4 regions of the Pseudomonas muyukensis genome follow, and region 2 is predicted to be linked to each of the others. Evidence: riboswitches for the same ligand, from Rfam matches in the RefSeq annotation. Region 2 holds a riboswitch; each other region holds the start of a gene.
What was found. A riboswitch is a leader RNA that binds a small molecule or an ion and turns the genes downstream of it on or off. The one in region 2 is predicted to bind cobalamin.
Positions count from the first base shown of each region.

Region 1: linked by a shared signal. The riboswitch ahead of KSS95_RS14845 (ABC transporter substrate-binding protein) and the one ahead of cobW (cobalamin biosynthesis protein CobW) in region 2 are both predicted to bind cobalamin.
Region 3: linked by a shared signal. The riboswitch ahead of KSS95_RS15205 (ABC transporter ATP-binding protein) and the one ahead of cobW (cobalamin biosynthesis protein CobW) in region 2 are both predicted to bind cobalamin.
Region 4: linked by a shared signal. The riboswitch ahead of KSS95_RS17700 (TonB-dependent receptor) and the one ahead of cobW (cobalamin biosynthesis protein CobW) in region 2 are both predicted to bind cobalamin.

Region 1 covers NZ_CP077073.1:3,312,985-3,318,665, reverse strand. Annotated here, with positions in the region: gene KSS95_RS14850 (acetyltransferase domain-containing protein) at 176-1,342, shown strand; cobalamin riboswitch at 1,369-1,564, shown strand; gene KSS95_RS14845 (ABC transporter substrate-binding protein) at 1,678-2,706, shown strand; gene KSS95_RS14840 (FecCD family ABC transporter permease) at 2,703-3,719, shown strand; gene KSS95_RS14835 (ABC transporter ATP-binding protein) at 3,716-4,522, shown strand; gene KSS95_RS14830 (OprD family porin) at 4,519-5,681, shown strand, end outside.
Region 2 covers NZ_CP077073.1:3,776,244-3,781,924, reverse strand. Annotated here, with positions in the region: gene KSS95_RS16785 (transporter substrate-binding domain-containing protein) at 1-284, opposite strand, end outside; gene KSS95_RS16780 (response regulator transcription factor) at 288-902, opposite strand; gene KSS95_RS16775 (DUF1272 domain-containing protein) at 1,076-1,318, opposite strand; gene cobM (precorrin-4 C(11)-methyltransferase) at 1,514-2,266, opposite strand; gene KSS95_RS16765 (cobalamin biosynthesis protein) at 2,295-2,705, opposite strand; gene KSS95_RS16760 (CbtA family protein) at 2,705-3,400, opposite strand; gene KSS95_RS16755 (CbtB domain-containing protein) at 3,411-3,596, opposite strand; cobalamin riboswitch at 3,699-3,861, opposite strand; cobalamin riboswitch at 3,923-4,121, shown strand; gene cobW (cobalamin biosynthesis protein CobW) at 4,222-5,289, shown strand; gene cobN (cobaltochelatase subunit CobN) at 5,293-5,681, shown strand, end outside.
Region 3 covers NZ_CP077073.1:3,395,501-3,401,181, forward strand. Annotated here, with positions in the region: gene KSS95_RS15185 (ATP-binding response regulator) at 1-285, shown strand, start outside; gene KSS95_RS15190 (hypothetical protein) at 302-613, opposite strand; gene KSS95_RS15195 (FecCD family ABC transporter permease) at 952-1,977, opposite strand; gene KSS95_RS15200 (ABC transporter substrate-binding protein) at 1,974-2,936, opposite strand; gene KSS95_RS15205 (ABC transporter ATP-binding protein) at 2,933-3,709, opposite strand; cobalamin riboswitch at 3,826-4,006, opposite strand; gene paaE (1,2-phenylacetyl-CoA epoxidase subunit PaaE) at 4,078-5,154, opposite strand; gene paaD (1,2-phenylacetyl-CoA epoxidase subunit PaaD) at 5,170-5,681, opposite strand, start outside; gene paaC (1,2-phenylacetyl-CoA epoxidase subunit PaaC) at 5,681-5,681, opposite strand, start outside.
Region 4 covers NZ_CP077073.1:4,020,436-4,026,116, forward strand. Annotated here, with positions in the region: gene lpxO (lipid A hydroxylase LpxO) at 1-259, shown strand, start outside; gene KSS95_RS17685 (carboxymuconolactone decarboxylase family protein) at 427-765, shown strand; gene KSS95_RS17690 (GNAT family N-acetyltransferase) at 844-1,413, shown strand; gene KSS95_RS17695 (outer membrane beta-barrel protein) at 1,531-2,277, opposite strand; cobalamin riboswitch at 2,438-2,643, shown strand; gene KSS95_RS17700 (TonB-dependent receptor) at 2,753-4,876, shown strand.

The sequences.
Region 1 (5,681 bases), 460 kb from region 2:
ATGCAGCGTCTGTCAGATCGAGCGCCGCGCGGGCGGCGCTCGGTCTAATAGGCGCTGCATCACCCACGGCGAACACCTGGTGGCCCGCCAGGCGAAATCGAACTATTCAGGCGCTGATAAAATGTAATACGATAACATTTCATTTGAACGCCATTCCTGCCTACGATCCCAGCCAATGACCAGCGCCATTACCCCTTCCCCCTTGCCCAGCCAACGCCTGCAAAGCATCGACGCCCTGCGCGGCCTGGTGATCCTGTTCATGCTCCTGGACCACGTGCGCGAAACCTTCTTCCTGCACCGCCAGGTCAGCGACCCGATGACCATCGACGCCACCGACCCCAGCCTGTTCGCCAGCCGCACCCTGGCGCACCTGTGCGCCCCGGTGTTCGTGCTGCTCACCGGGCTGTCCGCCTGGTTGTACGGCGAAAAGCACCAGGGCCGTGGCGATGTCTCGGCGTTTCTGTTCAAGCGCGGGCTGTTCCTGGTGGTGCTGGAGTTCACCCTGGTCAACTTCGCCTGGACCTTCCAGCTGCCACCCACCGTGGTCTACCTGCAAGTGATCTGGGCCATCGGCCTGAGCATGATCGCCCTGGCGCTGCTGGTATGGCTGCCACGTCCGGCGCTTATCACCCTGGGCGTGTTGATCGTCGCGGGGCACAACCTGCTCGATGGCCTGCACTTCGCGCCGGCATCGGCCCTGCATGTGCCGTGGGCGGTCCTGCACGATCGCGGCTGGTGGGTGGTCACCGACAGCCTGCGCCTGCGCACATCCTATCCGCTGTTGCCGTGGATCGGCGTGATTGCCCTGGGCTACGCCCTTGGCCCATGGTTCGCCCGCGCCAGCCAGGCCGATACCCGCCAACGGCGGCTGCTGCTGGCCGGGGCTCTGGCCCTGCTGGGTTTCGTCGCACTGCGCCTGCTCAACGGTTACGGCGAAACGCCCTGGAACAGTTACCCCAATGTTACGCAGACGCTGATGAGCTTCTTCAACATCACCAAGTACCCGCCTTCGCTGTTGTTCCTGGCGCTGACCCTGGGCACCGGCCTGCTGTTGCTACGCGGCTTCGAGCGTGCTGGCAGCACGCGCTGGATCGGCGTGCTGGCGGTGTTCGGCGCGGCGCCGATGTTCTTCTACCTGCTGCACCTGTATGTGCTCAAGGGGCTGTACCTGGCCAGCGTCGCCCTGTTCGGCCGCAACCAGGGCGACTATTTCGGTTTCGAGGGTATCGCCGCGGTCTGGCTGCTGGCCCTGTTGCTGGCCGCCGCGCTGTACCTGCCGGTGCGTGGCTTTGCCCGGCTGAAGGCGCGGCGCCGCGACCTGGCCTGGCTCAAGTACCTGTAAAGGCGTTTCGCCCGGCGGTGCGATGGTCTACCATGCCGCCCGCCGGTTTCCACACGGAATCAAAAGGGAATCCCAGGCGCGCCCAGCGCGCCGAACGGAACTGCCCCCGCAACTGTAGGTGCCGAGCCCTCGCCATCGATGCCACTGGATGATCCATCCGGGAAGGCCGGCGCCGGGCCTGGACGCACTAGTCAGGAGACCTGCCGGCACGTGTTCACCAACCGGCGGGGTGTCCGGGATGGTCATCCGCCTTGCGCTTGCAGCCTCTGGCTCGCGCCCGGCGATGCCTGTCCGTGCCCATGACCGCACAGCGCAAGACAGGAGACCGCCCCACCATGTTGCCCCACCTCGCCACCGTAGTCGCCGGCTTGACCCTGTCCGCGCTGGCCCAGGCCGATAATGGCCAGGCCAGTGCCACCCAGTATCCGTTGACCCTCGACAACTGCGGCGTGCCCCAGACCTTCGCCCAGGCGCCCGAGCGCGCGGTGACCATCGGCCAGGCCGGTAGCGAACTGCTCTATGCCCTGGGCCTGGGCGAACGCCTGGCCGGCACTTCGCTGTGGTTCAACAACGTGCTGCCCGAGTTCCAGGCGCAGAACGACAAGGTCGAGCGCCTGGCCGACAACGAACCGAGCTTCGAGGCGGTGGTGGCCAAGCGTCCGCAACTGGTGGCGGTGCAGTTCGAATGGATGGTCGGTGCCCAAGGCGCGGTCGCCACCCGCGAACAGTTCGCCGAATTGCAGATTCCCACCTACCTGCTGCCGTCCGATTGCGAAGGCAAGGACAACCTGGTGGGCGCCGATGGCACCCGCCTGCAACCGTTCAAGGTGCAGAGCATCTACAAGAGCATCAGCCAACTGGCCGAGATCTTCGACGTGCAGGCGCGCGGCGCCGTCCTCAACGCGGCGCTCCAGGGCAGCCTGCAGCAGGCGCAGCAACAACTGGCGGGCAAGGACCTGACGCACACCAGCGCGTTGTTCTGGTTCTCCAGCGCCGACCTGGCGCTCGACCCCTACGTCGCCGGCCGCCAGGGCGTGGCCGACTTCATGCTGCAGACCCTCGGCGTGCGCAACGTGGTCGAGTCCAGCGAGGAATGGCCGACCGTCGGCTGGGAAACCCTGGCCAAGGCCAATCCCACCTGGCTGATCATCGCGCGCATGGACCGGCGCCGCTACCCCGCCGATGACTATCGCAAGAAACTCGAATTTCTGCGCAGCGACCCGCTGACCCGCAACATGGATGCGGTGAAACAGGGCCGCATCATCGTCCTCGACGCCGACGCCATGCAGGCCGGCATCCGCCTGTTCCGCGGGCTGCAAGTGCTGTCCACGGCCTTCGCCAGCGGTAGTGCGGCGCAACCATGAGTCGCCTGCTGCCCCTTGGCGCCTTCGCGCTGCTCGCCCTGAGCCTGGCCATGCTCGCCGGGATCGCCATCGGCGAAACCCCGGTGGGCGCCGAAGTGGTCTGGCAGGTGCTGGCCAATCACCTGTGGCAGGCGGGCTATCCGCTCGACCCGATCGACGCCGGCATCGTCTGGAACTACCGCTTGCCACGCACCCTGGTGGCCGCTGCCTGCGGCGCTGGCCTGGCCACCTGCGGGGTGATTCTCCAGGCGTTGCTGCGCAACCCGCTGGCCGAGCCGTATTTGCTGGGTCTGTCCGCCGGGGCCTCGACCGGTGCCGTGGCGGTCGGCCTGCTCGGCCTGGGTGGCGCGGCGCTGTCGCTGTCCGGCGGCGCCTTCCTCGGCGCGCTGGCGGCCTTTGCCCTGGTGCTGGCGCTGTCGCGGGCCAGCGCCAGCCGCCATGACAATGCCCAGGTGATCCTTGCCGGGATCGCCGGCTCGCAATTGTTCAACGCGCTCACCGCGTTCCTGATCACCAAGTCCGCCACCGCCGAACAGGCCCGCGGCATCCTGTTCTGGCTGCTGGGCAACCTCAGCGGCGTGCGCTGGCCGGCGGTGACCCTGGCGGTGCCGGTGGCCGTGCTGGGGCTGCTGGTCTGCCTCGGCCATCGCCGGGCCCTGGATGCCTTCACCTTCGGCGCCGATTCCGCCGCCTCGCTCGGCGTGCCGGTGCGCCGCACCCAACTGCTGCTGATCAGCTGCGCGGCGCTGGTGACCGCGGTGATGGTGTCGATCGTCGGTGCCATCGGTTTCGTCGGGCTGGTCATCCCCCATGCCCTGCGCCTGTTGCTCGGCCCCGGGCACAGCCGCCTGGTGCCGGCCAGCGCGCTGGGCGGGGCGTTGTTCCTGATCGTCGCCGACATCCTCTCGCGCACGCTGATCAGCGGCCAGGTGATCCCTGTGGGGGTGGTCACCGCGTTGATCGGCGCGCCGCTGTTCGCCCTGATCCTGGTCAGCCGTCGGGGGCGCCCATGACCGCGCTGCACAGCCCCGCAATGGCCCCCGTCAGTTGCCAGGGCCTGCGCCTGCGTCTGGGCGGGCGCGAGGTGCTGCATGGTATCGATCTGGCCGTCAAGCCCGGCGAGACTCTCGGCCTGGTCGGCCCCAATGGTTCCGGCAAATCCACCTTGCTCAAGCTGCTGGCCGGGCTGCGCGCGCCCAGCAGCGGCAGCGTCCAGTTGCTCGGCACGCCCCTGGCGGCCCTGCCCCGCCGACGTATCGCCCAGGCGCTGGCGCTGGTCGAACAACAAGCCGACACCCTGGATGCGATCCGCGTGTTCGACGCCGTCGCCCTGGGCCGCACCCCCTGGTTATCGGCCCTGGCCCCCTTCGGAGCCGGCGAGCGTGCCATCGTCGAGCAGGCACTGGCCGACGTCGACGCCAGCCACCTGGCCCAACGCCGCTGGGCCGAGCTGTCCGGCGGCGAACGCCAACGCGTGCATATCGCCCGGGCCCTGGCGCAACGCCCGCAGGTGTTGTTGCTGGATGAGCCGACCAACCACCTCGACATCCAGCACCAGCTGAGTTTGCTCGGCCAAGTCCAGGCGCTGCCGATAACCACCCTGGTGGCGTTGCACGACCTCAACCAGGCGCTGACCTGCGACCGCCTGGCCGTGCTCGATCAGGGCCGCCTGGTGGCCCTCGGCAAACCGGCGGCGGTACTGACAGCCGAACGCCTGCTCAGTACCTTCGGCGTGCACGCCCATTACCTCATCGACCCTTTCGATGGCGCGCGCATCCTGCGCTTTCGCGCCCCTGAGCGCGGAAACCGCCCGTGAAGCCCCTCGTCCTCGCCCTGCCCCTGTTGAGCTTGACGCCCCTGGCCCTGGCCGATTCCAGCCAGTCCCAGGGCAAAGGCTGGCTCGCCGACAGCCGTTGGCAGTTGCTCAACCGCAGCGTCTTCGACCAGCGCGACTATCGCCATGGCGGGCGCAACAGCGGCGCGCGCAACGCCTACAAGCCGCGCGCCGAGCGCAACGGCAAGGCCGAGGAATGGGCCTATGGCGTGATGGGCACGTTCAACTCGGGCTTCACCCAGGGCCTGGTCGGTGTCGGCGTGGATGCCCATGCCTACCTCGGCATGCAGCTGGACAGCGGCGGTGGCCGTGCCGGCAAGGCGCGGCTGCTGGGGCTGGACAACCAAGGCCATCCCAAGCGCGACTACAGCCGTGGCGGCGCGGCGCTGAAGCTACGGGCCTCCAACACCGTGCTGTCCTATGGCGAGCAGCGGGTCAAAACGCCTGTGTTCAGCTCATCCGACAGCCGCCTGCTGCCCGAAACCGCCACCGGCCTGTTCCTCACCAGCCAGGAACTGGACACCCTCAAGCTGGTGGCCGGGCACTTCAACGAAAGCACCGATCGCAACGCCTCCAGCCACGACCAGGGCTTCGTGGTCAACTACTCCAATGCCCGCCAGGGCAAGCAGTTCGACCTGGCCGGCGCGGTATGGAACCCGTCCGCCACGCTCAGCGCCAGTCTCTACACCTCGCGTTACCAGGACAGCTGGAACCAGCATTATTTCGCCAGCACCCTGAGCCACGCCCTGGATGCGCGACGCAGCCTCAGCCTGGACCTCAACCTGTACCGCACCACCGACACCGGCAAGGCGCTGTCCGGGCGTATCGACAACACCACCTGGAGCCTGGTCTCGCGCTACGCCGAGGGGCCGCATGCCTTCAGCCTCGGCTGGCAGCAAGTGGATGGCAATACCCCGTTCGACTACGTGACCCGCGGTGCGATCTTCCTCGGCAACGCGGTACAGATGTCCGATTTCAATGCGCCGAACGAGAAGTCGTGGCAGGCGCGCTATGACCTGAACATGGCCGGATACGGCCTGCCGGGGTTGAGCCTGACGGCGCTGTATGTGCGGGGGTTCGCCATCGACGGGACGCACCTGGACCCACGCGGCGGCTATGCCTACCTGGGCTATGGCAAGGA
Region 2 (5,681 bases):
ACGCCGAGCTGTTCGCCGATCAGCCCGGCGTAGTCGGCGCTCAAGCCTTCGTAGTCGGCCTGGCTGGTGTTGATGTCGAACGGTGGGTAGTCCGGACGCGAGCTTCCCAGCACCAGCTCTTTACGCTGCGCCAGCCAGCGTCGGTCAGTGTCGTCGAGTTGCAACGGGGGCGCGGCGCTCAAGGCCCGCGCCAGCAGGTGGCGGCTTTCGCCCTGCACGGCGGCAGGGGCGGATAACGGCCATGAGAGGGCCAGTAACAGGCACAGCAGCGTGCGCCCGATCATGGTTCAGGCCACGTTGTTGCGTTTGGCCAGGTCGACCATTTCAACCAGCGACTCGACCTTGAGCTTCTCCATGATACGGCCGCGATAGGTGCTGATGGTCTTGGCGCTAAGGTTCATCTGTTCGCCAATGAGCTTGTTGGACTGGCCTGCGCACAGGCGGCGCAGCACCTCCATTTCCCGATTGGACAAAAGCCGCAGGCGCTCGCTCTCGCTCTCCAGGGTATTGCTGTTGACCGCCATCTGCGGGAAGGTCGAGTAGCCTTTGACCAAGGCCTTGAGGGCGAACACCATGGCATCGAGGTCTTCGTCCTTGTTGACAAAAGCCGAGATGCCCGCATCCATGCAGCGGCGTACATAAAGGTCGGCGGGTTGGCCGGTGAGGGCCATTATCCTTGGCGCGGGCTCCAGCAGTTTAAGGCGCTTGATCACCTCCATGCCGTCAAGGTCGGGCAGGCCGATATCGAGGATGACGACTTCGGCCTTGGTGTCCCTGGCCAGGCGTGCGGCATCCTTGCCGCTGCCGGTTTCACCCACGACGGTGAAGCGTTCGCGTTCGAGCAGCATGCGCACGGCCAATCGAACAATGTGGTGGTCATCAACCAGCAACACGGATGTCATATGGGTAACTCCTGTACAAGGTGCAGCCCGCGTCCTGCGTTTCACTGCATACGCAAGGCGGCGGGCCAACTGGGCTGCGCGCACCTTACGGATAATCAGGAGCCTTGGTAATAGGCGAGTATAGGTGTGTTGATAAACCTACAAGATGTTGTTGAAAATTCCTACAAATACCCTCAAGGGCAAGCTGCGTGAGGCTTGTTGACCCGCTGGGTCGCTGCCGGGTTGTTGGCCAGGGCCTTGCCGGTGCGGGTAGGGCGGATCACCAGTTGCCCGCCGCAATTGGGGCACTGGCCCTGGAAGTGGCGCTCGTTGCAGGGGCGGCAGAAGGTGCATTCGAACGAACAGATCAGTGCATCCGGGCTGTCGGCCGGCAGGTCGCGGTCGCAGCATTCGCAGTTGGGGCGCAGTTCGAGCATGGCAGGCATTCCGTTGGCAAGTTGCACGCAGTGTGCAACGCCGCCTTCCCCGACGGCAATCAGCCCTTGCAAGGTCTTCGCGATTTTTCGGGCATGGCTGTATTCAATTCAACAATGCCGGGGCTGCTTTGCAGCCCTTTCGCGACACAAGGCCGCTCCTACAGGGCGGCGCGGTCGTCAACGACGGCAATCGCTTCAACTGCCCTGGCGGTACAGGTGGGCGTGCCCGGCCCGGTACAGCGCGGAGTCGGCGAACGGCGCATCGCCCAGCACCTGGCCGACCAGAATCAGCGCGGTGCGGCGAAAGCCTTTGGCCGCTACCCGCTCGACGATATCCGCCAGGGTGCCACGGGCCCAATCCTGGTCCGGCCAGGTGGCACGGTGCACCACGGCAATCGGGCAGGCGCCGCCATAGTGCGGTAAAAGCTCGTCGACGATGCGCGCCAGGTGCTTGACCCCCAGGTGAATGGCCAGGGTGCTGCCATGCCGGGCCAGATCGGCCAGTTGTTCGCCAGGCGGCATCGGCGAGCTGTCGCCGTAGCGGGTGAGGATCACCGTCTGCGCCACGTCCGGGAGGGTCAGCTCGCAGCCCAGCAATGCGGCGCTGGCGGCAGTGGCGGTGACCCCGGGAATGATCTGGTAGTCGATGCCCAGTGCCTGCAGGTGGCGGATCTGTTCGCCGATGGCGCCGTACAGGCTGGGATCGCCGCTGTGCACCCGGGCCACGTCCAGGCCTTCGGCGTGGGCCTGGCGCATGGCTTCGACGATCTGCTCCAGGTGCAGTTCGGCGCTGTTGAGCACGGTTCGGGCGTTATGGCCCTCGAGCAGCGCAGGCGGGACCAGGGAGCCTGCGTAGATGATCACCGGGCATTGGCGAATCAGGCGCTGGCCCTTGACCGTGATCAGTTCCGGATCGCCGGGGCCGGCACCGATGAAGTAGACCGTCATGGCGGTTCCTTGCAGGTAAAGATGCGGATTATCCGCCGATGGCCAGCGCCAGGGTAGCGCCGGCAAGGACCTGCCGCGGCACGTGCAGGTTGGGTTGTGGCGAAGCGCGGGCAGCCAGGGCCAGGGCGGCGCTTTCGGCCACGCCCCAGCAGCCGGTCTGGGCGTAGGCAGTGGCCGAGCGTTGGCTGAGCATCGGCTCGAAAGCCAGCAGGTGCGCGGCGTCGAAGCACAAAAACGGCACGCCAAGGCGCTCGGCCAGGGCCAGCAAGCCCGGTTCGCGGGCCTTGGGGTCGATGCTGGCGATGGCGCGCAAGGCCGACAGGGGCAGGGCGTGGCGGGCCATGGTCTGGCGCAGCAGCACCGCCAGGGTCTCGACGGGGCAGCCGCGGCGACAACCAAAGCCCGCGTACAGCGCGGGCTGCAGGCTGAAGTCGAGCATCAGGCCGGGTTGGCGCGGCGGAACAGCCAGGCGCTGAGCAGGCCCAGGGCCAGCCAGAACGCGGCGTTGGTCAGCCAGGAGGCGATCTTGAACTGGCTGGCCAGGGCCTCTGGCGCCAGGCTGGCGTGCACCGCCGGTTGCGGCGCGCCGATCACATGGGGGCTTACCAGCAGCACGACACCCAGCACCTTGAACAACCAATGCCGGCTGAACACCAGCAAGGCCAGGCCGGCCGCGGTGGCGGCGGCGGTGCCGATCCACCAGGCCTGGCGTTGGCCCAGGTCGGCGGCGGCGGTGCCTGGCAGCTCGGCGGGCAAGCCCAGGGTGGGCGCCAGGCAGAACACGGCGAAGCCGGCCAGGCCCCAGAGCGCCCCGGTGCTGACGCGGCCCGGCTCACGCAGGCTGTACAGCGCGGCGAGGAGCAGGGCGAAGCCGACGGCTACCACCAGGTTGCCGCCGGTGGTGGCCAGCACCCGCTGCCAGCCGTCTTCCGGTGCCCAGGCCTCGGCGCTGTGCTCATGGCTGTGGCCGGCTTCGGCTGGTGCGTGTTCATGCTGCTCGGCTACCGGGGCGGCGCTCTCGAAGGTTTCCGCCTGGAGGATCAGCGGGGCGATCCAGAAACTTTGCAGCAGGGTCAGCAGCAGGGCGGCGAGCAGCCCGCTGAAGCCCGCGGTGCGGGCAATGCGCGTGATCATGCAGGGATACTCAGTGGCAGGGGAAGGCGGCGCTGTGGCGGGTGTCGTGGGCGGCGTTGTGTACCGCCTCGATGTGCGAGAAGCCGGCGAAGTACACCAGGCTCAGGCCCAGCAGGCTGGCGCCCACGGCGACCAGCAGGCGCTGGCTGAGGCTGACGGGGGTGGCGATGCTGTGCTTGGCACTGGTGATAGGCATGACGCGTTCCTCTGCTGCTTTTGTTTTGGGCAACGGGCAAGCGCGACGCCCCCAGGCACGGATGGCCCAGGGCATGCGACAGCACCCGCCCACCGCGGGGTTGTTCATCGAGCACGGCAGGCCGGTCTCCGGGCTGGCGAGGCAGGGTGCGCTCGCTTACCGTTGCGGGGGCAGCACCGGCTTTGTCCTGGCCTGTTGGAGGCCATGTGACGCACCGGTTTCCCGTTTCACCCCCGGCTGGGGGCACCTGCAGGCAATGCGCTAGCAAATCACGGGGCGTAGCCGGCGTCAATCGCGGCGGCGGTTGACCGTTGTCGGGTGGATGCGTAGCCTTGCCGCTTCGAGGTTCTCAGGCCTGGCCTGAGCTAAGACGGGAACGCGGTACAAGCCGCGGCTGCCCCCGCAACTGTAGGCACTGAAAGGTTCGGCACAGCCACTGCGCAGGCGCGCGGGAAGGCGCCGAGCCACCGGCCCCGACGCCGGATTGGTGCAAGCCAGGAGACCTGCCTCGCGACGTTTTCGACTTTCAACCGGGCGGGGTGATCCGGTGGCGAACGCGCCCGGCCAGCATGGCCGCGGCCGCCGTCCCGCATGCCCGCGCCACAGCCGCCAAGGGCAACGCGACATGAAAACACTGGCCAAGCTCCCCGTCACCATCGTCACCGGCTTTCTCGGCTCGGGCAAGACCACCTTGCTCCGCCACATGCTCGACAACGCCCAGGGCCGCCGTATCGCGGTGATCGTCAACGAATTCGGCGAACTGGGCATCGACGGCGAGATCCTCAAGCAGTGCAGCATCGGCTGCACCGAGGAAGAGGCGCTGGGCCGGGTCTTCGAACTGGCCAATGGCTGCCTGTGCTGCACCGTGCAAGAGGAGTTCTTCCCGGTGATGCGCGAGCTGGTGGCCCGTCGCGGCGACCTGGACCATATCCTGATCGAAACCAGCGGCCTGGCCCTGCCCAAGCCCCTGGTACAGGCCTTCCAGTGGCCGGAAATCCGCAACGCCTGCACGGTCGATGCGGTGATCACCGTGGTCGACAGCCCGGCGGTGGCTGCCGGCACCTTCGCCGCCTACCCCGAGCAGGTCGACGCCCAGCGCAAGCTCGACCCCAACCTGGACCATGAGTCGCCGCTGCACGAGCTGTTCGCCGACCAGTTGGCCAGCGCCGACCTGGTGGTGCTGAACAAGGCCGACCTGATCGACGCCGCCGGCCTGGCCGGGGTGCGCGCCGAGGTGGCCGAGGAACTGCCGCCGGCGGTCAAGGTGATCGAGGCCAGCAGTGGCCGCCTGCCGCTCGACGTGCTGCTGGGCGTGGGCGCCGAGTCCGAGGCGCATATCGATGGCCGTCGCACCCATCATGATTCGCACCACGACGGTGACGATCACGACGACCACGATCATGATGCCTTCGACTCGATTTCCATCGACCTGCCCGAGGCCGACGAAAGCCTGCTGCTCGATGCCCTGAGCCAACTGGTCGGTGAATTCGGCATCCTGCGCGCCAAGGGTTTCGCCGCCATCCCCGGCAAACCGATGCGCCTGCTGATCCAGGGCGTGGGCACCCGTTTCGACAAGCACTTCGACCGCGCCTGGCGCAGCGATGAAGCGCGCATCACCCGCCTGGTACTGATTGGCCAGGACCTTGACGCCGTGCAGCTGCAAGCGCGCCTGCGCCAGGCCCTGGGCGCCTGACCCATGCACCTGCTGCGGACCCAGCCCGGCGGCTTCGTGCCGGACGACAGCATTGCCGATCTCGGCCAGACACCTGCCGAGCTGGTGATCCTCTGCAGCGGCGACTCCCATCTGGCACTGCTGGCCGAAACCGCCGAGCAGTTGCCGGACGATTTTCCCAGCGTGCGCCTGGCCAACCCGATGCAGGTGCAGAACCACGCCTCGGTCGACCTGTATGTCGACCAGGTCCTGCGCCATGCCAAGCTGGTCCTGGTCTCGCTGCATGGCGGTGTCGGCTACTGGCGCTACGGCGTCGAGCAGTTGGTGGCCCTCGCCAGCCGTGGCGTGCAGTTGGTCCTGGTGCCGGGCGACGACCGCCCGGACCCGGAACTCACCGACCTGGGCACGCTGCG
Region 3 (5,681 bases), 380 kb from region 2:
GTGCAGGCCGAGAGCTCGGCCCAGGGGCTGAGCAGTGACTGCGAGGTGATCGTCGCCGACTACGACCTGGGGCCGCAGGCCACGGGCATCGACTGCATCGATCAACTGCGCGCCCAGCGCGGCGAGCGGGTGCCGGCACTGATCATGACCGGGCATGACCTCGACCGCCTGCAGGGCGCCTTGCAGGCACGCGGCATTGCCGTGCTGGCCAAGCCGGTACGGCCGGCGGAACTGCGGGCGGCGTTGCGGGCATTGCGCGAAACCAGCGCGGCGCCGACCGGCTAGGCGGCGCTGCGGGCGGTCACTGGAAGGTCGGCGCCTGCCCTTCCTTCCAGCAGTTGGGTGACGGGGTGATCAGGCCCATGCCGGCGATGGCCACCATGCCGCCACTGGCCACCTGGCAGTCGAACTGCCCTTTGCCGGTGCTCACGGTGTAGTAGGTGGTGGTGGAGTCGCTGCGCAGGTTGCTGACCTTGCTGACCGGCACGCCGAGGGTGACCTCGGTGCGTTGCTTGAGGGTGTCGGCATTGGGCGAGGCGGTCTGGCAACCGGCCACGGCGGCGAGGCCGGCGAGCAGGACCAGGGACTTGAAGGGGAGGGACATGGGGATCATCGCGTTGCTTCCTTGGCATTGTTCTCGGAACGCCACCCGCCCGGCCAGGAAAGGGAGGTACTGGCCGGACGAGGGGTAGGGCGACTATAGCGCCGCTGTACCCTGCGGGATGTAGGGCAGATGTGCTAGGTGGCTAATGGCCGTCTCGTGGTGATTTTTGACGGGGGATTGGGGGGCGGGTATGGGTTCGTCGGAAGTGGTGCGGCGCCTGGTCGATCGAGCGCCGCCCGCGCGGCGCTCGATCTGATAGGCGCTGCAAGGGTTGTGGCGAACACCTGGCGGCCTTGATGCGGTCCTTTCCCTGGAAGGGGGCTGTCCGCCGTCAGTGGCCCCACCGCTCACCCCCTACGCCGCAGCAACACAATAAAAAACCCGCCCCCCAACGCCGCCGTGGCAATACCGATGGGCAGGTCCTGCGGCGCAATCAAGGTGCGCGCCGCCAGATCGACCCAGACCACGAACAACGCCCCCAGCAGCGCACAAACCGGCAACAGCCGGCGATGCTCGGCCCCGACCAGGCGCCGGGCCATGTGCGGCAGCATCAAGCCGACGAAACCGATAGCCCCGGACAACGACACCAGCACACCGGTGAGCAACGCGCAGCCGACGAACACCACGGCGCGCACCCGGCGCGTGTCGAAGCCCAGGCTCACCGCCGTCTGTTCGCCGCTCATCAGCGCATTGAGCGCGCGCGCCAGCGACATCAGCAGGGCAAAACCGGCCAGCACGGCCAACGCCGGCAGCCACAGCAGCGACCATTGCGCCAGGCCCAGCCCGCCGAGCATCCAGAACATCACCGAACTGGCGGCATGGGGATCGCCGGTGTACAGCAGCAGGTTGGCCAGGGCCATCACCACGAACGACACCGCGACCCCGGCCAGCAACAGTTGCTCGCTGTCCAGGCGCCCGCGCCGGCTGGCGACGCCCAGTACCAGCAGCATGCAGCCCAGGGCGCCGACAAAGGCCGCCAGCGGCAGGCTCAGCAGCCCGGCGAAAGGCCCAAGGTACAGCACCACCAGCACCGCCCCGAGCACTGCGCCTGAACTCACGCCCAGCAGGTGCGGGTCGGCCAGTGGGTTGCGGGTCACCGCTTGCAAGGCGCTGCCGACCAGGGCCAACCCGGCACCGACCAAAGCCCCCAGCAACACCCGTGGCGCGCGGATCTGCCAGACGATCTGGGCCTGGCCACGGCCGGCGTCTGTCGCTGGGGCCAGGCCCAGTTGCTGCAGCACGATCGCCAGTACCTTGCCTGCCGGCACCTGCGCTGCGCCGAAGCCCAGCGACAACAGGCACGAGGCCAGCAGCGCGGCGCCCAGGCCGATCAACAGCAGGCGGTAGCCGCCAGGGCGGCGCAACAGGCTCACCGCTGCGTCCCGGCAAAGCGCTGCGGGTGCAGCGCCTGGGCGAGGCGTTCGATGGCCTCGGCGTTGTCCACCGAGGGCGTCACCTGTAAATAGGACAACACCACGAAGCGCTTCTGGCGAATCGCCGTGACGCTGCCCAGCGCCGGGTGCTGCAGCAGGTAGTCGCGTTTCTGCTGCCAGCGGGTCGGGCCGTAGTCTACGATGACGATCACCTCAGGGTCGCGCTCCACTACGCTTTCCCAGCTGACTTCGGTCCAGCTGGCAGGCACGTCGGCCATCACATTGCTGCCGCCGGCCGTATCGATCAGGGCCTGGGGCATGCCCAGGCTGCCGGAGGTGGTGGGGCGGTCCTCGCCGCTGTCGTAGAGGAACACCCGTGGTCGATCCTGGAGCGCGGCCAGCGAAGCGCTGACCCGCGCGACACGCTGGCGCAGTTGCTCGACCAGGCGGTCGGCCCGCGCGCTGACGCCGAAGATGCGCCCCAGGTTGTTCAGGTCGGTGTACAGGTCGTCGAGGCTTGCCGGGTGCCAGGGCATGATCCGCGAGCACGACTCGCTCAGCTCGTATACCGGAATGCCGAACGTTGCCAGGCGCTGTGGGGTGAGCGGCCCACCGACCTGCATGCCATAGCTCCAGCCGGCGAACAGAAAGTCGGCATCGGCCGCGAGCAGGGTTTCCACCGACGGATAGCGCGGGGCCAGTTCCGGCAGGCCGCCCAGGGCCTGGCGCATTGCCGGGGCGAGGCTTTTCCAGCCACTGATGCCGCTGTAGCCGACCATGCGCTCGCGCAGCCCCAGTGCCAGCAGCATGCCGGTCAAGTTGACGTCGTGGCTCACCGCCCGTTGCGGTGGCTGGCTGAAGCTGACCTCGCGCTCGCAACTGCGCACGGTCACGGGGAAGCCCTGCGCCAGGGCACACAGCGGCAGGCAGGCGAACAGGGCAAGCAGCAGGCGGGTCATGCGTGACGGATCCAGGTAATGCGTGGGTGCTGGCCCACGGGGTGGCGGTCGACCAGGGCGTGAACCCCGAACACCTCGGCCAGGCATTGCTCGGTCAACACCTCGGCAGGCGTGCCCTGGGCGATGATCCGGCCTTGCTCGATCAGGTACAGGCGGTCGCAGAAGGTCGCCGCCAGGTTGAGGTCGTGGAAGCTGGCCAGCAAGCCCAGGCCGCTGCCGCGCAGGTGCTGCAGCAGGGCCAGCTGGTGGCGTGGGTCGAGGTGGTTGGTCGGCTCGTCGAGAATCAGCAGGCGCGGCTGCTGGGCCAGGGCCCGGGCCAGCAGCACACGTTGCTTCTCGCCACCGGACAGGCTGGCGAAGCCTTGCGCGGCGCGGTCCTGCAGGCCCAGTTGGCGCAAGGCCTGGTCCACCGGCGCCGGGTCGCCGTCAGCGTCGAGCCAGCCCAGGTGCGGGGTGCGGCCCATGGCGACGACGTCGCTCACGCTCAGGCCGAAATCCTCGGGAAATTCCTGGAGCATCACCGCCACCCGCTGGGCCAGCCAGCGCGGCGGGTGCAGCCAGATATCCTCGCCATCGAGCAGCACCCGGCCAGCCCGTGGCCGGCTGAAACGGTAGGCGCAGCGCAGCAGGCTGGTCTTGCCGCTGCCATTGGGCCCGATCAGGCCGACGAACTCGCCGGATTGGACCTTGAGGTCGATGCCGGCCAGCAGGTCTGGCCCGCTGGCGGACAGTGACCAGTGCAGGCGCTCCAGGTGCAGCAGGGGAGAAGACATGAACAGACACCGCAGGAATGAATGAGCCCGACGGTGACGGTGCGAGACGGCCGCGCAGGCGCAGGGGCGCCTGGCAAGCTGAGCGCACCCGCCCTCCGCGGGAATGGCCATGGGCGAATCAGGCCGGTCTCCGGGCTGGCGAGGGTCATCGGGCATTCACCTTCCCATGCGCGGGGCACAGTGGTGTATCGAATGCCTGGCTCGCTTACCGTTGCGGGGGCAGCGCCGGACTTCTCGCACGGGCGAGGCACCGGCTTCCCGTTTAATCCCTGGCGCGGCGGCCAGGGACACCTGAAAGCAGGGGCGCATCTGAGCATTTCTGCCCTTGGGAGTCAACGCATGCCTAATCGATAGCCAAGCCCTTGGCGTCAAAGCTGGTCGAAGTCCAGCACCACCTTGTCGCTGATCGGGAAACTCTGGCAGGACAGCACGTAGCCGGCCGCCACTTCGTAGTCTTCCAGGGCATGGTTGCTGTCCATCTCAACCTCGCCCTCGATCACCTTGCACTTGCAGGTCGAGCACACCCCGGCCTTGCACGAATAGGGCAGCTCGGCGCCAATGGCGTTGCCGGCGTCGAGCACGCTGACGGTATTGCGCGGCAGGTCGAAGGCCAGCGCCCGGCCATCGCTGATCACGGTGATCTGGCTGCTGCTGGCATCGAGTTGGCGAGCGGCCTCGCGTGCCTCGCGGCGGGCCGTGCCATCGGCGGCGGCGAACAGCTCGAAGTGAATGCGCGCCTTGTCCATGCCGTTGGCCTGCAAGCTGTCGCGCACGGTCTCGGTCATGGCCTGGGGGCCGCAGATGAAGGCGGCGTCGAGGCTGGGCACATCCAGCCAGCGGGAGAACAGCTGGTCGCACTTGTCGGCGTCGATGCGACCGTTGTACAGGTCGACATCCTGTTGTTCACGGCTGAACACGAAGATCAGGTTCAGGCGCTCCAGGTACTGGTTCTTCAGGTCTTCCAAGCGGTCGCGGAACAGCGCGCTGCCACTGGCCCGGTTGCCGTACAGCAGGGTGAAGCGGCTGTGCGGCTCGCAGGCCAGGGTGGTGGCGATCAGCGACAGGATCGGGGTGATGCCGCTGCCGGCGGCGACGCCCAGGTAGTGGCCCTGGTGGGTCGGCTGCAGCGGCACGAAGAAGCTGCCCGAGGGCGGCATCACCTCCAGTTGCTGGCCGGCCTTGAGCACGTCGTTGACGAACGCCGAGAAGCGCCCGCCCGGCACGCGCTTGACCGCCACGCGCAGTTCGCCGTCTTGCACCGCGCTGCAGATCGAGTAGGAGCGGCGCACTTCCTCATTGTCCAGCTGGGTGCGCATGACCAGGTACTGGCCCTGGGTGAAGCGGAAATCGTCCTGCAGGTGGCTAGGCACGTCGAAGGCGATGGACACGGCGTCCCGTGTTTCCTGACGCACTTGCTTGATGGTCAGGCGGTGAAACTGGCTCATGGTGTTCTCCACGGCTCATAGGCATTTGAAGTAGTCGAACGGCTCCAGGCACGCGCGACAGCGGTACAGGGCCTTGCAGGCGGTGGAGCCGAACTCGCTGAGCAGCTCGGTGTCGCCACTGGCGCATTGCGGGCAGCACACCACGGGGCTGTGGCCGTGCAGGCTCGCGCCGCCCTCGGGCGGGGCGATGCCATAGGCGAGCAGGCGCTCACGGCCCAGGGTGCTGATCCAGTCGGTGCTCCAGGCCGGGGTCAGCCGCCGCTCCACGGCGGGGGCCGGAAAGCCGGCGTGTTCCAGGGCCTGGCGGATATCGCCCTCGATCACCTCGGTGGCCGGGCAGCCGGAATAGGTCGGGGTCACCACCAAGTGCAGGTGGCCGGCGCGCCAGTCGAGGTCGCGGACGATGCCCAGGTCGACCACGCTGACCACCGGCACCTCCGGGTCCATCACCTCGGCCAGCACCGCCCAGGCGCGGGCCAGATCGCCCGGTTGCTGGGCCCGGGCGCCACGGTCGCCGACGATCAGCT
Region 4 (5,681 bases), 240 kb from region 2:
CCTGTTCTGCGACGTCGAGCGCCCGCTCAAGTACCGCTGGGCGAGCGCCTTCAACCGTTGGTTCAGCCGCAACGTCATGGCTGCCGCCGCAGCCCCCAACGACGCCAGCGACAAGACCGGCGGCATCAACCGCCTGTTCACCCGCATCTACAAGATCCGTGAACGCGGCAAGGCCATGAAAAAGCGCAACCGCACCCGCTACTACCTGGAAAAGTGGGCGGTGGTCGCGGCGCTGGTGCTGGTCTTCATCTACATCTGATCCCCCTGCGCAAACCGGCTCCTGCCCATCCGCAGGAGCCGGCCTTGCCGGCGAACATCGGCGCAGCCGCTCGTAGCCCGCCACACCCACGCAGCTCCCCTTCCCCCGAACAGCCCACTTTCGTCTAGCCTGAAAGCTCCTGTTGCCAACCTCGCAAGGTGAACACGATGAGCATGATGGACTGGGACGCCTACCGTAAGCAGTTGATGGCCGGCATCGGCGATCTCAAGCAGCTCTCCCCCGATACCGTGGCCGGCTACATGACCGCCAGCGGCGCCGGGGCCAAGACCAACCACCTGGATGCCAAGACCCGCGAACTGATCTCCCTGGCCGTGGCCGTCACCACCCGCTGCGACGGCTGCATCGCCGTGCACTCGCAGCAGGCGGTCAAGCACGGCGCCAGCCGCGAGGAAATCGCCGAAGCCCTGGGGGTGGCGGTGGCGATGAATGCTGGCGCCGCGCTGGTCTACTCGGCCCGGGCCCTGGATGCCGTGGGCAAGGCCTGACCCGGCCAGGCGTCGCCGCCCTTGCGCGGCGGCGCCGCGCCGCCCAGACTGAGCGGCTCAGTACCCGCAGGAACCGCCATGATCCAGATCCGCCCCATGACCCCGGAAGATTTCGAACGCTTCTGGCCGACCTTCCAGGCCATCGTCCAGGCCCGCCAGACCTACGCCTTCGACCCCGGGCTCGATTTCGAGCGGGCCCGCGCGCTGTGGCTGGAAACCCCGCTGCGCACGCTGGTGGCCGAAGAGGACGGCGCATTGCTCGGTTCGTATTTCCTCAAGGCCAATGCCGCCGGGCCCGGTGGCCACGTGGGCAACTGCGGCTACATGGTCTGTGCCAGCGCCCGTGGCCGCGGCGTGGCCAGGTTGATGTGCGAGCACTCGCAGAAACTCGCCCGCCAGGAAGGTTTCCTGGCCCTGCAGTTCAACTCGGTGGTGGCGACCAACGAGGTGGCCGTGGCGCTATGGCACAAGCTTGGCTTCGAGACGGTCGGGCGCTTGCCCAAGGCCTATCGCCATGCCGAACAGGGCCTGGTGGACTGCCTGGTGATGTACAAGTGGCTGGCCGATGAGCCAGTGCTGGAGAAACCGCCGCTGCTGATAGGCCGCAAGAATATCGAGGCGCGGGTATCACGCCGGCGCGGTCGCTGAGCGGCACGCCAGAGGCATAGGCGCCGGTTTGCCGGCGAACACGGGGCACACGGGGCCTGGTTCGCCAGCAAGGCTGGCGCCTACCGATTGCGAGGGGGGGTGAGATCGTTCAGGCGCTTAGAACGCCAACCCCACCTTCACCCCGAACTCGTCCCGCTTGAGCTTGGTGTTGTCCGCCACCGGGGTGTCCTCGTCGAGCTTGTACTCGGTGCGGGTGTAGTACGCCCCCAGTTGCACCGGCATGCCGCCCTGCTGGTTCATCAGCAAGGTGACCTCGGCATAGGGGTTGGTGCGGTCCTTCATGTCGACGCTGTCGCTGCCGTAGTCATCGACCTTCAGCCGCGCACGGCCATCGATGGTACGCCGCGCCCCCACTTCCACGCGCAGGGTCGAGGCGTCGAACTGGTGGTTGTAGCCCAGCGCCGCCTTGGCGAATGGCGACTTGTAGGTCAGCCGCGTATCGAGGTCGTTGATCTCGGGTTCGAAGCGCGTCCAGCTGTAGCCGCCGCCCAGGGTCAGGTCGACGAAGTTGCGCGCATCCAGCGCGGCGCGCCAGCCCAGGTCCAGGTCGGCCTGGGCCTCCTTGAGCTTGTTGTCGCTCTTCTTGCCGTACTTGGCCTCGGCACCGATCTGGTAGATGAAGCCGGATTCGGCGGTCATCTTGTTGCCGAAGGTGGCGAACACGCCGCCCTGACCCATGTGTTGCTTGTCCGATTCGCTGCCGCCCTCGAACTTGAACTTGTCGTAGGCGCCCAGCAGGCCGAGGGTGAACAGCGGATCGCTGCTCGGCGCCGCAGTGGCGGCCAGGGGCGCGCCGAGCAAGGCCAACAGGCAGGAATGACGCAGCAGGTGACGGGTAAACATGCGCAGAAGTCTCCATGACGTGAATGAATGAGCAACGACCGGTTCGAGGCAACGCCACTGGCGAAAGTTCGAAAAAAATTCGACAACTACCGCTAACTCGCTAAGGCGTCACAGATTTTGCGTTCATTCAAACGATTGACTCCCTGCCGGTTCGATGATCAGATGCGCGCCAGTTTCAGGTGTCCTGCGCCGCCGCGCGCAGGGTGAAACGGGAAGCCGGTGCGTCGTTGTCAACGACAAGTCCGGCGCTGCCCCCGCAACGGTAAGCGAGCGAAACCTTCGACACACCACTGTGCACAGGCATGGGAAGGTGAAGGCTTCATGACCCTCGCAAGCCCGGAGACCGGCCTGAGGCTTCACTTGGCAACCCGCGGTGGGCGGGCGCAGGCCGGTATCCGCGTGCGCGCCTGCCTACGCGATTCGCCGTTGCGTGTTCTCCACCGGGATCCATTCATTCCTGCAGCAGTGGAACGACATGTCCCGATTCAACAAGCTTCACACCCTGGCGGCCTGCCTGGCCGTGTCCCTGCCAGCGCTGGCCGACGAACAGCCCGGCGCCTCCCTGACCCTGCCCGCCACGGCCATCACCGACAACCGTGAGCCGCAGGCCGTCGACCTGGCCACCCCGAGCCAAGCCGGCTCGCGCCTGAACCTCAGCGCCCTGGAAACGCCGGCCAGCACCAGCACCCTCACCGCGGCGCAGATCCAGGGGCGCAACAACCAGACCGTGCAGGACGCCGTGACCCGCTCGCCGGGCATCACCTTCATCGGCACCCCGGGCGATGGCGGTACCGGCCTGTCGGCGCGCGGTTTCACAGGCCAGAGCTCGGTGATGACCCTGTTCGATGGCGCGCGCCTGTACGCCGGTGCCGGCACCCTCACCTACCCGGTCGACCCATGGATGGTCGAGCGCATCGAGGTGATCCGCGGCCCGGCCTCGGTGCTGCATGGCGAAGGCGCCACCGGCGCGGTGGTCAACGTGATCCCGAAAAAACCCTTCAGTGGTGACATTCGCAACCACCTGCGCCTGGGTTACGGCTCCTGGGACCGTCAGCAGCTCGGCCTGGACAGCGGCGGCAGCCTCAGCGAACGCCTGAGCTATCGCCTGACCCTGAACCAGCAGGCCGGCAACGGTTGGGTCGACCGCACTGACTCACGCAGCCTGGCGCTGTCGGCCGCACTGCGCTTCGACGCCACGGACGACCTGAGCTTCACCCTGTCCCACGAGCGCGGCGACGCACAACCGGCCAACTACTACGGCACCCCACTGATCGACGGCCACCTGCGCAGCAGCCTGGGCAAGAAGAACTACAACGTCAGCAACGACCAGCAGCGCTACCACGACGAGTGGACGCGGCTGACCAGCGACTGGCAGATCAACGACCACCTCAGCGCCAGCAACCAGCTGTACTACATCAAGAGCCGCCGGCACTGGCGCAATGCCGAGGAGTACAGCTGGGATGGCGCCAGCGGGCAGATCCTGCGTGGCAGTTTCCTTGAGATCAAGCACAACCAGGAGCAGATCGGCGACCTGCAGAGCTTCACCTTCGACCATTCGCTGTTCGGGCTGGCCAGCAAGACCGTGGTCGGGGCGCAGTACAACAAGATCCGTTTCAATGTCGACAGCAACTCACCCTACAACGACGACAGCAAGGACCCGCTCGACCCTTGGCAGCCCGCCCCCGGCGGTTTCCACAGTGGCTCGCCGCTACGCCCGCAGATGCTGTCCAAAACCAGTACCTTTGCTCTTTTTGCGGAAAACAGAACGCAACTGACCGAGCGCCTGTCGCTGGTCACCGGCGTGCGCCGCGACCAGAACCATATCGACCGCGACGACCTCACCAACGGCACCCGCAACGACCGCAGCCTGCGCGGCGGCAACTGGCGTGCCGGGCTGGTGTTCGCCGTCAGCGACGACCTGTCGCTGTACGGCCAGTACTCCACCAGCGAGGATGGCGTCGGCGACCTGTTGACCTTGCGCCCCGAGCAGCGCCTGGAACTGACCGAAGCCAAGCAGACCGAGCTGGGCTTGAAGCAGCGTTTCTGGGAGGGGCGCGGCGAGTGGACGCTGGCGGCGTACCACATCGTCAAGAAAAAGCTGCCGGTCTATGACGTGGTGACCAAGGGCAGCCAGCAAGCCGGCCAGCAGACCTCCGACGGGCTCGAAGCCAGCCTGGAGCTGGCCCTTGGCAACCAGTGGCAGGTGTCGGCGAACGCCGCACTGCTGCGGGCCAAGTACGATGATTTCCTGCAGCGCAGCGGGGGTGTGGTGTACGACCGGGCCGGCAATCGTCCGCAAGACGTCCCGCGCCGCACCGCCAACCTGTGGTTGAGCAAAGGCTTCGGCCAGGCCGTCGACGCCGGTATCGGCCTGCGCTATGTGGACGCGCGCTACACCAGTGCCGCCAACGACGCCCAGGTGCCGGGCTACAGCGTGGTCGACGCCAACCTTGGCTGGCAAGTGCTGCCCGATGTACGCCTGGGGCTGCAGGTGAACAACCTGTTCGACCGCCAGTATGCCCAGTCCAGCTATAGCGGCGAGCAGTGGCTGCTGGGGGCGCCCAGGTCGTACTTCGCCACGGTCGACTACAGCTTCTAGGGCCCCCGCCATGCGCTACTCCTGTAGGAGCCAGCTTGCTGGCGAACCAGGCGACGCGGTGGATGGCACCGGCTATGCCGGTGTTCGCCGGCAAGCCGGCTCCTACGCCCTGTAGGAGTCAGCCTTGCTGGCGAACCAGGCGACGCGGTGGATGGCACCGGCTGCGCCGGTGTTCGCCGGCAAAGCCGGCTCCTACGCCCTGTAGGAGCCAGCCTTGCTGGCGAACCAGGCGACGCGGTGGATGGCACCGGCTGCGCCGGTGTTCGCCGGCAAGCCGGCTCCTACACCCCGTAGGAGCCAGCTTGCTGGCGAAGCAAGCGACGCGGTGGATGGCACCGGCTGCGCCGGTGTTCGCCGGCAAGCCGGCTCCTACGCCCTGTAGGAGCCAGCTTGCTGGCGAAGCAAGCGACGCGGTGGATGGCACCGGCTGCGCCGGTGTTCGCCGGCAAGCCGGCTCCTACGCCCTGTAGGAGCCAGCCTTGCTGGCGAAGCAAGCGACGCGGTGGATGGCACCGGCTGCGCCGGTGTTCGCCGGCAAGCCGGCTCCTACGCCCTGTAGGAGCCAGCCTTGCTGGCGAAGCAAGCGACGCGGTGGATGGCACCGGCTGCGCCGGTGTTCGCCGGCAAGCCGGCTCCTACGCCCTGTAGGAGCCAGCCTTGCTGGCGAAGCAAGCGACGCGGTGGATGGCACCGGCTGCGCCGGTGTTCGCCGGCAAGCCGGCTCCTACGCCCTGTAGGAGCCAGCCTTGCTGGCGAAGCAAGCGACGCGGTGGATGGCACCGGCTGCGCCGGTGTTCGCCGGCAA